DNA from 3 places in the Sinorhizobium garamanticum genome. Region 1 is predicted to be linked to each of the others. Evidence: riboswitches for the same ligand, from Rfam matches in the RefSeq annotation. Region 1 holds a riboswitch; each other region holds the start of a gene.
The links. Region 1 has a riboswitch for thiamine pyrophosphate ahead of thiD (bifunctional hydroxymethylpyrimidine kinase/phosphomethylpyrimidine kinase). Riboswitches for the same ligand answer to the same signal wherever they lie in the genome.
Positions count from the first base shown of each region.

Region 2: another riboswitch for thiamine pyrophosphate. It lies ahead of thiC (phosphomethylpyrimidine synthase ThiC); the one in region 1 lies ahead of thiD (bifunctional hydroxymethylpyrimidine kinase/phosphomethylpyrimidine kinase).
Region 3: another riboswitch for thiamine pyrophosphate. It lies ahead of thiB (thiamine ABC transporter substrate binding subunit); the one in region 1 lies ahead of thiD (bifunctional hydroxymethylpyrimidine kinase/phosphomethylpyrimidine kinase).

Region 1 covers NZ_CP120374.1:422,106-425,371, reverse strand. Annotated here, with positions in the region: gene bdcA (SDR family oxidoreductase) at 1-422, opposite strand, end outside; gene PZN02_RS21900 (TetR/AcrR family transcriptional regulator) at 495-1,088, shown strand; TPP riboswitch at 1,258-1,360, shown strand; gene thiD (bifunctional hydroxymethylpyrimidine kinase/phosphomethylpyrimidine kinase) at 1,474-2,268, shown strand; gene PZN02_RS21890 (hypothetical protein) at 2,384-2,596, shown strand; gene PZN02_RS21885 (polysaccharide biosynthesis tyrosine autokinase) at 2,722-3,266, opposite strand, start outside.
Region 2 covers NZ_CP120374.1:1,655,280-1,658,545, forward strand. Annotated here, with positions in the region: gene thiC (phosphomethylpyrimidine synthase ThiC) at 1-1,359, opposite strand, end outside; TPP riboswitch at 1,458-1,569, opposite strand; gene PZN02_RS27570 (DUF427 domain-containing protein) at 1,714-2,097, shown strand; gene PZN02_RS27575 (helix-turn-helix domain-containing protein) at 2,137-3,024, opposite strand; gene pobA (4-hydroxybenzoate 3-monooxygenase) at 3,164-3,266, shown strand, end outside.
Region 3 covers NZ_CP120373.1:1,439,573-1,442,838, forward strand. Annotated here, with positions in the region: gene thiP (thiamine/thiamine pyrophosphate ABC transporter permease ThiP) at 1-144, opposite strand, end outside; gene thiB (thiamine ABC transporter substrate binding subunit) at 176-1,195, opposite strand; TPP riboswitch at 1,247-1,361, opposite strand; gene PZN02_RS06690 (GNAT family N-acetyltransferase) at 1,585-2,070, shown strand; gene PZN02_RS06695 (thiamine diphosphokinase) at 2,276-2,926, shown strand; gene PZN02_RS06700 (ABC-F family ATP-binding cassette domain-containing protein) at 2,931-3,266, shown strand, end outside.

The sequences.
Region 1 (3,266 bases):
GCGAAGGGCATTCGGTCACCGTTTACCGAGCCGACGATGATGATGCGGCCGCCCTCGGGCATCTGCCGCGCGGCTTCGACCGCCGCGTGATAGGGTGCGCGTACATTCACGTCGATCATCCGGTCGACGGCATCCGCATCCACGTCCAGGGGATCGCCGAGCACCAGGGTTCCCGCGTTCACCACGAGTACATCGAGCGCGCCTTGGTTCCTCACAACCCTGACGACGGCGTCCCGGTCCGCGGCATCGGATTGGATCGCAGTCGAGGCCGTTTCCGACGCCAGTGCTTTTGCCGCCTCGGTTGCCCCTGCATAGGTGAAGGCAACGGTCGCCCCTTCATTGGCGAAACGCCGGACGATGGCCGCACCGATGCCGCGGCTGCCGCCGATGACCAAAATCTTCTTTCCACTGAAATTCGCCATGTTTGTCTCCTTGAGGAAAATGTAGTAGGCGCTACATAAAAGGAATGGAAGGCGAGTGCAAGGAATTTTGTAGTGAGCGATACAAAAAATGTGAAACCGCGCGGCCGACCTCGAGCCTTTGACGTCGACGAAGCCGTGGGCAAGGCGCAGGCGCTGTTCCATCAACGGGGGTATGATGCGGTCAGCCTCACGGACCTGACGGGAGCTCTCGGGATCAATCCGCCGAGCTTCTATGCCGCATTCGGCAGCAAGGCCGATCTCTACGGGCGTGCGCTGGAGCGCTACGCGAAGACGGAAGGCCTGGACTTCGATCATTTGCTCGCGCCGGAAAAGTCATTGGACGACGCGCTGGCGGCGCTGTTCGAAGCAGCAGCGGTGTCCTATACGGCACATCCTGAAGCAACTGGCTGTCTGGTTATCGAAGGTGCGCGCGGCGGTACGGATGCCGTCGCTTGCGACAAGGCAAAGACGCTCTGGCGTCGCAGCCGGCAGGTGGTGCGCGACGCCATCGCCCGGCGAGAGACTGACCGGGCGGACGAGATCGCCGACTATGTGATGGCGGTGCTGGCGGGCATCTCGGCAAGTGCGCGTGACGGTCTCGGCGTTGACCGCCTGCGCGCAATCGGGCGCAGGGCATCACTAGCCTTCGTGTCTGACAGGGCATGATGAAACGGTATCAATTGTCCTACTGCATGACACCTTGATCGGTATCGATTTAGCGATGGCACGCTCGCAGAGATCGCGCGCAACGAGGTTCATGAGGCCTTCGCAGACACCACAGGCGAGCCGACTGGCGACCACGTTGACAGATAGGCACCGCTGTCCGATACAATGCCAACATTCCGAGGGGAGCACTGAGCGGTGCTGAGATGGCGGTGAGCCGGACCCTTGAACCTGATCCGGGTTATGCCGGCGTAGGAACGGGAACAGGGCCTTTGAAGGCGCTCTAGCCACTTCTCCGCGATTTCCTGGATCTCCGTGATGTTCCAATCTGGAGACCGACCATGATGCGCCTTTTTTCGTTTCTATCTGTCGTCACGGTGAAAATCCGATGACGCCAATCGCGCTGACCATCGCAGGCTCCGATTCCGGCGGTGGGGCCGGCATTCAGGCTGACCTCAAGACTTTCTCCGCCCTCGGTGTCTATGGCGCCAGCGTCATCACCGCGGTGACGGCGCAAAATACGAAGGGCGTCGCCGCCGTTGCCGACCTTTCACCGGAAATCGTCACGGCACAGATCGACGCGGTCCTTTCCGATCTCAACGTCGCCGCCGTCAAGATTGGCATGGTCTCGCGCCGGGAGACGATCGCCGCCATCGCCGACGGACTGCGCCGCTTCGGTAAGCAGGTCGTTGTCGATCCGGTCATGGTGGCGACTTCCGGCGACCGGTTGCTGCGGCCGGATGCTGTGGCGGCGCTGGTAGATGAACTCCTGCCGCTGGCACTGGTTGCCACTCCGAACCTGCCGGAGGCCGCATTGCTGACCGGCCGTTCCGTCGCCGAGGACGAAACGGAGATGGCGCGGCAGGCCGAAGCCATTCTCAAGACCGGTGCCCGTTCCGTGCTGGTCAAGGGCGGTCATCGGCGAGGCAGCGAGGCAACGGATCTCTTCTTTGACGGCAACGCGATTGTCCGCCTCCCGGCTGCCCGGATCGAGACGATCAACGATCACGGCACAGGCTGCACGCTTTCGGCGGCCATCGCTGCCGGTCTCGCGCTCGGACGGCCTTTGGTGGAGGCGGTGCGCGAGGCGAAGGCCTACCTGCATGCTGCGCTTTCCGCAGCGAATACCTTGTCGGTGGGCGCAGGACGGGGGCCTGTGCATCACTTCCACCGCTGGTGGTGATGGGACCACCGTATCCCAAGGTCGAATGCGAGCTGCCGCCCCGGTGTCGCCACTGTTGCGACGCAACATGTTTTGGTCCATGGTTAATGGACTGGTTCCACGAAGGCAGCGATATATGCAGTTCCTTGCACGTCGTTTGGAAGCTTTCAACCGAGACGAACTGCCGGATTGGCGTCGGTCGCCGACGGTGTTGGGTCGTGCGCTGCGGCTTGTTCCGAGCCTGCTCGAATTTTTCCTGTTCTATGTCCTGGCACTCGCCATTCTGGCGGGCGTGGTCGCACTGATGGCGCTGGCCTGGATCTTCAGAGTCGATCGAAAGCCGTCGTAGGGCGTTTCGCCAAAAACGGCGGAATTTCAAATCGGTAGATCATTTTGTTGATCCAATGGAACAATGAAAAGATCGAGCGGGGCCGCATCCGCATCCACCTATGGCAGATGCGGACACCCATCGGCTCAAGCTGCGGGGCGGTCCCCGCTGATCGAATGCTCGACATAGTATTTGCCGTAACGATGTCGATATTTCTCGACACCGCCGAAGTCGCTGTACTTCGAAAGCTCATCCATGTCGGTCTTGTTGAGGATAACCCCGAGCACCTTGGAATTGATCTGCGGCTCGGAATGCAGAACGTCGCGCACCAGTCGGGACGGCGTTTTTCCCCATTCGACAACGAAGATGAAACCATCTGCAAGCGAAGCGAAGGCCTTCGCATCCACGACAGGCGCCAGCGGAGCGAGGTCGACGACCACGTAGTCGAACGAGCTGCGTGCATTCTCGATCAAGTTTGCCATGGCAGCCGAGGCGAGCAGTTCGTGGCTCTGATGGGGTTGATGGTTGGACGCCCCGCCGCCGACAGGGAAGATCGCAAGTTTGGTGCGCTGGTCGACCTTGATGCCGGCGGGCCAGGTGGCTTCACCCATCAGCGTCTCGACGAGCCCCGTGCGAGGGGCGGGCGTGATCATCTGGGTGAGGCCGGGCTTGCGGATATCGCCATCGATCA
Region 2 (3,266 bases), 760 kb from region 1:
GATGTGGTCGTAACCGGGCGCGATGTCGGTCGTCAGCGGCCCGAGCGTGTAGAAGGGCGCCTCGCCGCAGACGGAAAGCTGTTTGTCCATGTTCTCCTTGATCTTGTGCATCGGCACGTGGCCGGGCCCTTCGATCATCACCTGGCAATCCTTCGCCCAGGCGATCTTCGTGAGCCCCCCGAGCGTTTCGAGCTCCGCGAACTGCGCGGCATCGTTGGCATCCGCGATCGAGCCGGGACGCAGGCCATCGCCGAGCGAGAAGGAGACGTCATAGGCGCGGCAGATGTCGCAGATCTCCTCGAAATGCTCGTAGAGGAAGCTCTCGCGGTGGTGATGCAGGCACCACTTGGCCATGATCGAGCCGCCGCGCGAGACGATGCCGGTGACGCGGTCGACCGTCAGCGGGATGTAGGGCAGCCGCACGCCGGCATGGATGGTGAAATAGTCGACTCCCTGCTCGGCCTGCTCGATCAGCGTGTCGCGATAGACCTCCCAGGTGAGATCCTCGGCGATGCCGTTCACCTTCTCGAGCGCCTGATAGAGCGGAACCGTGCCGATCGGCACCGGCGAATTGCGGATGATCCATTCGCGAATGTTGTGGATGTTGCGGCCGGTCGAAAGGTCCATCACCGTGTCGGCGCCCCAGCGGGTCGCCCAGACCATCTTCTCGACTTCCTCGGCCATCGACGAGGTGACGGCGGAATTGCCGATGTTGGCGTTGATCTTTACCAGGAAATTGCGGCCGATGATCATCGGCTCGGATTCCGGATGGTTGATGTTGGCCGGAATGATGGCCCTGCCGGCGGCGACTTCCTGGCGAACGAATTCCGGCGTGACGAAATCGGGAACCGATGCACCGAAGCTTTCACCGTCGCGCTGAAGCGCCTCCCTCGCCGCCTTGCGGCCGAGATTTTCGCGGATGGCGATGAATTCCATTTCCGGCGTGATGATGCCCGCGCGGGCATAGGCAAGCTGGGTAACGGCCTGTCCGCTCTTGGCGCGCAGCGGCTCATGGCGAACGGGAAATTCGGGCGTCAGTTTCTCGCCGGTCGCAAAGCCGTTGTCTTCCGCCTTGACGCTGCGGCCCTGATAGACGTCGACGTCGCCGCGTCCAAGGATCCAGTCGCGGCGAAGCGGCGGCAGGCCCGCCTCGATGCGAATGTTCGCGCCCTCCACCGTATAGGGGCCGGAGGAATCATAGACGGTGACCGGCGGCTCGCCCGAGGTCGGATGCAGCGCGATCTCGCGCATCGGCACGCGGATATCTGGATGGATCTCGCCGGGCTTGTAGACTTTCTGCGAGGCCGGAAGAGGGCCCTGCGTGACCGAGGGCGCTGCGAGAGGCTTGAAAACATTCATCTTGAGGCTCCAAAGTTTTCGCGTTGGAGACCCAGTTCTGAAGCCGGAAGGATGAAAAGACGCTACGCCGATGGATCACGGAGAATCGGAATCCTGGCCTTCGCACGTCCGCACCGTCCCTACGCCAGTATGAACTGGATCAGGTTCAACGGGTCACTGCGCGCTTTAGCAGTATCTCAGCCCCTTGCCGGGACCCCCCTGGTGAATGGATGCAAATAGTCACCGATATCGCCGCTGCGTCAACCCTGTTTTTTCGACGTTTGGCCGGGTGAAGCCCGCGCGGCCCACTGCCGCCCTTGGGAAGCGGGAGGCCTGACCCTATGTAGGAAGGATGAAATCGAAAGGTGTTCGCTCATGTCAGACAAGCCGTTCAAAATTCCCGGGCCCGATCATCCGATCACCATTGACCACAACCCAGCGCGCGTCGTCGTCAAGCTCGACGGCCGCGTCGTTGCCGATACGCGCGATGCACTGACGCTCCGCGAGGCGTCCTATCCGCCGGTGCAGTATATTCCCCGCAAGGACGTCGACATGTCGCTGCTTGCACGCACCGAGCATTCGACGCATTGCCCTTACAAGGGCGACGCGTCCTATTACAGCATTACCCCAGGAGGCGAGCGCTCGAAAAACGCCATCTGGACCTATGAAAACCCGCATGCGGCGGTGCGTGAAATCAAGGACCACATGGCCTTCTATCCGGATCGGGTGGATTCGATCGAGGAATTGCCGGCGTCTTAGGCTGCCTGCTCAACCGTCCCGACGAGACAGCGCGTACCGTCACACGCCGAGCTTTTGCCGCTCCGCCATGCGCCACGCCCGCGGCGTGGTCCCGATGTGGCGCACGAAGAAACGTGAGAAATACGCCGCGTCTGAAAAGCCGAGGCGGAAGCTGATCTCCTGGACGCTCGCACGCGTGAAGACGAGCTCGCGCCGCGCGGCGTTCAACAGCCTTTCAGCAATGACCTCGTGTACGCTCTGCCCGGTCATCGCCCGGACCACGCGGTTCAAATGGGTTTGCGACAGACCGAGCTCTCGCGCGTAAAACGCGGCCGGCCGGTGCGCAAGAACGTGCTGTCGAAGCAGCGCGTCGAAGCGCTCCATCCGGCGCTCGTTCTCGCTTTCCGCGGCAGCTGCGTCAATGCGCGGCGCTTCTGCGAGACGCGCCGTCAGCGTCAGTACCGTCGAGAGATAGGCGTCGAGCAGGCCCGTGCGGTGGCTGCGCCGCGCTTGCCATTCCTCTGCCAGGCGCTGCAAGGTCTCGGCGATGTAGCGACCGTCTTCGCTTTCGCCGAGCGGCGTCAGGCAAGCCATTGACAGCCATTTGCCCAGCCTGCTGCGGCCGCCCGGGGCAGCCGGCAGGTGTGATGCAAGGACTGTGAAAACAAAACCGTCGATGTCGCGGGAAAAGCGGAAGCCATGGCTGACGGTGGGCGGAATGGTGATTACGGCCGGGGGAGAGATCGCTTGCGACGTCTCGCCGAACAGGGCGTCACCCGAACCCCCGGCGATGTACAGGATCTGAAAGAAGCTCTGATGGCGGTGGAGGCCGATCTCCCAGTGGTGCAGGCGGCTGCGCGAGGGGATCGTCTCGCAATGCAGCCAGAAATCCGGACGTTCTCCGGACTCCTCGCCGTAAAGCTCATATGTCGGCACCGCCCGCTTCATTGTTCTCACCCGGCGTCAATGTTCAATAAGTGCAATTTCTTGGCTGAAATGTCCATTGAGACAGACGCGGGCGGCGCGCAAACTTCCTGACAAAAGACAAGTTCGGTGCGGGCGCGACGTGCTCGAGGGGAGGAGGTCCATGCGAACCCAGGTCGTCATTATCGGCTCGGGACCGTCCGGTCTCCTGCTCGGGCAATTGCTGACCCTTGCGGGGATCGACAATGTCATCCTCGATCGTGCCA
Region 3 (3,266 bases), on a different replicon from region 1:
CGTGAAGCGGGTGACGCGCCAGACATAGGCGTCGAACGGGGCGCCGGCATAACCGCCGCCAGACTGGGCAAGGAGGGCGACGATGGCGAGGGCGACGAACAGCAGAATGCCGCCGAGGCTGAAAGCCCCGGCGGCAATCGTCATCCGTCTTTCGACCGCACCGGACAAGCCTGCCTCAGTTCTTGCTCATGGCCGCCAGCCATTCGTCGATCCAGGCCTTGCGGTTGGCGGCGACCTCCTCGGAAGACATCAGGAATGTCTTTTCCGGGGTGACGAGCTTGCCGAAAGCGTCCGGCAGGGGTTCCTTGGTTGCCGCGACCGGCATCATCCAGTTGGTCGTCGGAATGATCGACTGGAATTCCGGGCCGGTCATGAAAGCCAGAAACGTCTTGGCAAGCTCCCGGTCCTTGGCGTTCTTTGTTGCGCCGGCCACTTCGATCTGGATGTAGTGGCCCTCGGCGAAGGGAGCGGCCTGATAGCGTTCGGTGTTTTCCGACACCATGTGGTAGGCCGGAGAGGTGGTGTAGGACAGCACCATCGGCGCTTCGCCCTTGGTAAAGAGGCCGTAGGCTTCCGACCAGCCGGGGGTCACTGTCAGCACCCGGTCCTTGAGCTTGGCCCAGGCGGCGGCCGCCTCATCGCCGTAGACCGATTTGACCCAGAGCAGCAGCCCGAGGCCGGGTGTCGAGGTGCGCGGATCCTCGATGACGATCTTTTGCGAAGGATCGCCCTCGACCAGTTCCTTCAGGCTCTTCGGCGGGTTCTGCAGCGTCTCGGTGTCGTAGATCACGGCGAAATGGCCGTAATCATAGGGAACGAATGTGTCGTCGGAGAAGCCGCCCGGGACCTTCAAGGCCGCGGTGTCGAGACCGTGCGGGGCGAAGAAGCCCGTCGCCTTGGCTTCCGCGACGAGGTTGGTGTCGAGGCCGAGCACGATGTCCGCCTTCGACTGCTCGCCTTCGAGCTTCAGTCGCGTCAGGAGTTCGACGCCGTCGGCGACGCCGACGTAATTGACGTCGCAGCTGCAGGTTTTCTCGAAAGCCTCGGCGACTTTCGCGCCCGGCCCCCATTCACTGATGAAACTCTCATAGGTGTAGATCGTCAGCGTCTTTTCGGCGGCACTGGCGCCGAACGGCAAAGCTGCGACAATCGCGGTAATCGCCAGCCGGCGAAACAATTTGGTGTAAATGGGCATGACGGGCACCTCTCTCCCCCTCTTGTTGATGTTGCGGGAAAAGGGCGCATCGGTCCGATCGCTTCTAATCCCTCCGCCGGTATGAGCCGGATCAGGTTCCGCGGGTTGGCGTGAGCCTCTCAGCCTTGGTTCCGCAATCGGACCGAAGGCACCCCGTTAGAGCAGCAAAAGATTTAGCTTTCGGCGGCAGGTCTGGCAAGCCGAGTTTCGGCGGAAACATTTGCCGTCCAAGCCATCTGCGCTATTAGTCCAAACGATTGTCGGCGACGTTTGTTCGCCTACCGCATGCTTCCTCAGTCTTGGCTGATTTGAGGATGGAGACATGCAGCAATTCAAAGTGCGACACCGCGCGTCTGATTGAACGCGGCGCCGTAGCGGGAGGTATTCTCATGCCAGACATGCTCGTTCGTCTCTACGCCCTGCCTGAAAGGCGTGCTTCCCGGCTCGATCCTGGCATCAGCATTCGCCGGGCGATGGCTGCGGAACGCAGGATCGTGCTCGGCTGGATCGAAGAACGGTTCGGCGCCGGTTGGGCGGCGGAAGCGGAGGCCGCCTTCTCGTCGACGCCGACCAGGATCCATGTCGCCGTTCACGAGGACCGGATCGTCGGCTTCGCCTGCCACGACGTGACGGCGCTTGGTTTCTTCGGGCCGACAGGCGTCGACGAGGCTATGCGCGGTCAGGGGATCGGCGAGGCACTGCTTATCGAAAGCCTGCTCGCGATGCGCGCCGCTGGTTACGGCTACGCTGTCATCGGCGGCGTCGGGCCTGCGGATTTTTACGCCCGCACCGTCGGCGCAGTGGAGATAGCGGATTCGACGCCCGGCGTTTATGCCGGTATGCTTTTTCCCGGCGAAGCTCCGTCGGAAAGCTGATCGCGAGCGATCGGGCCGCCGAAGAGCGCAACCCTTGCTGCCGCAATATGGCTTTCGGCCTTTTCCTTAGAGCGGGATGAGTGCGCGCGGTTTTCCGCCCGCATCCCGCTCTAACCCATTAGAATCGATCGCGGTTATGATTTTGGGTCGATTCGACCGAAAATCATCGTGATCTGGTCGTCCCTTTGCGCTATGGGCTTCTGCCATGGCCCAACAGACCTTCACCATACTTCTCGGCGGCACGCTCACCCGCACCGAGCGGCTTGCGAGCCAGCTTTCCGGCAGTCGCTTCATCGCGGCTGACGGCGGTATGCGCCATGCGAAGGCGCTCGGTGTCGTTCCCGAGCTCTGGGTCGGCGACTTCGATTCGACCGACGACGCTTTGTTGGCCGCATTCGCCGAGGTGCCGCGCGAGCGCCATCCGGCGGCCAAGAACGCGACCGACGGCGAGATCGGGGTCGAGGCGGCGCTCGCGCGGGGTGCAACATCGCTGATCTTCGCCGGTGCCCTCGGCGGCACCAGAAGCGACCATGCCTTCCTGCATCTGCTGCGCGCCGTGGCAATCGCCGAAGAGGGGTTGCCGGTGCTGATGACCTCCGGCGAGGAGGAGGCCTATCCCTTGCTGCCGGGCTCTGAGGAGATCGACCTTCCCAAAGGCAGCCTTTTCTCTATCCTCGGACTCAACGCGCTTTCCGGACTTTCCATCGAAAACGCGCGCTATCCGCTCGACGGCTTCGCCTTGCCCTTCGGCTCGTCCCGGACCATTTCCAACGTTGCGGAGGGGCCGGTCCGCTTTTCCTTGAAATCCGGCCGGGGGGTCATTCTCGCCCGTCCCTATGATCTTTCCGGAGCCTGAAATCTTGGCGCCACCCATTCTGAAGCTCGATGACATCTTTCTGACCTTCGGCGGCGCGCCGCTGCTCGCCGGCGCCAACCTGCAGGTCGAGCCCGGCGACCGCATCTGCCTTGTCGGCCGCAACGGCTCGGGCAAGTCAACGCTGATGAAGATGGCCGCCGGCCTCGTCGAGCCGCAATCGGGGGAAATCTTCCGTCATCCCTCGGCGACGGTGCGCTACCTGCACCAGGCGCCGGATTTCGAGGGTTTTGACACGGCCCAGGCCTATGCGGAAGCGGGGCTTGGCCCGAGCGACGATCCCTATCGCGTCGACTATCTGCTGCAGCATCTGGGGCTGACG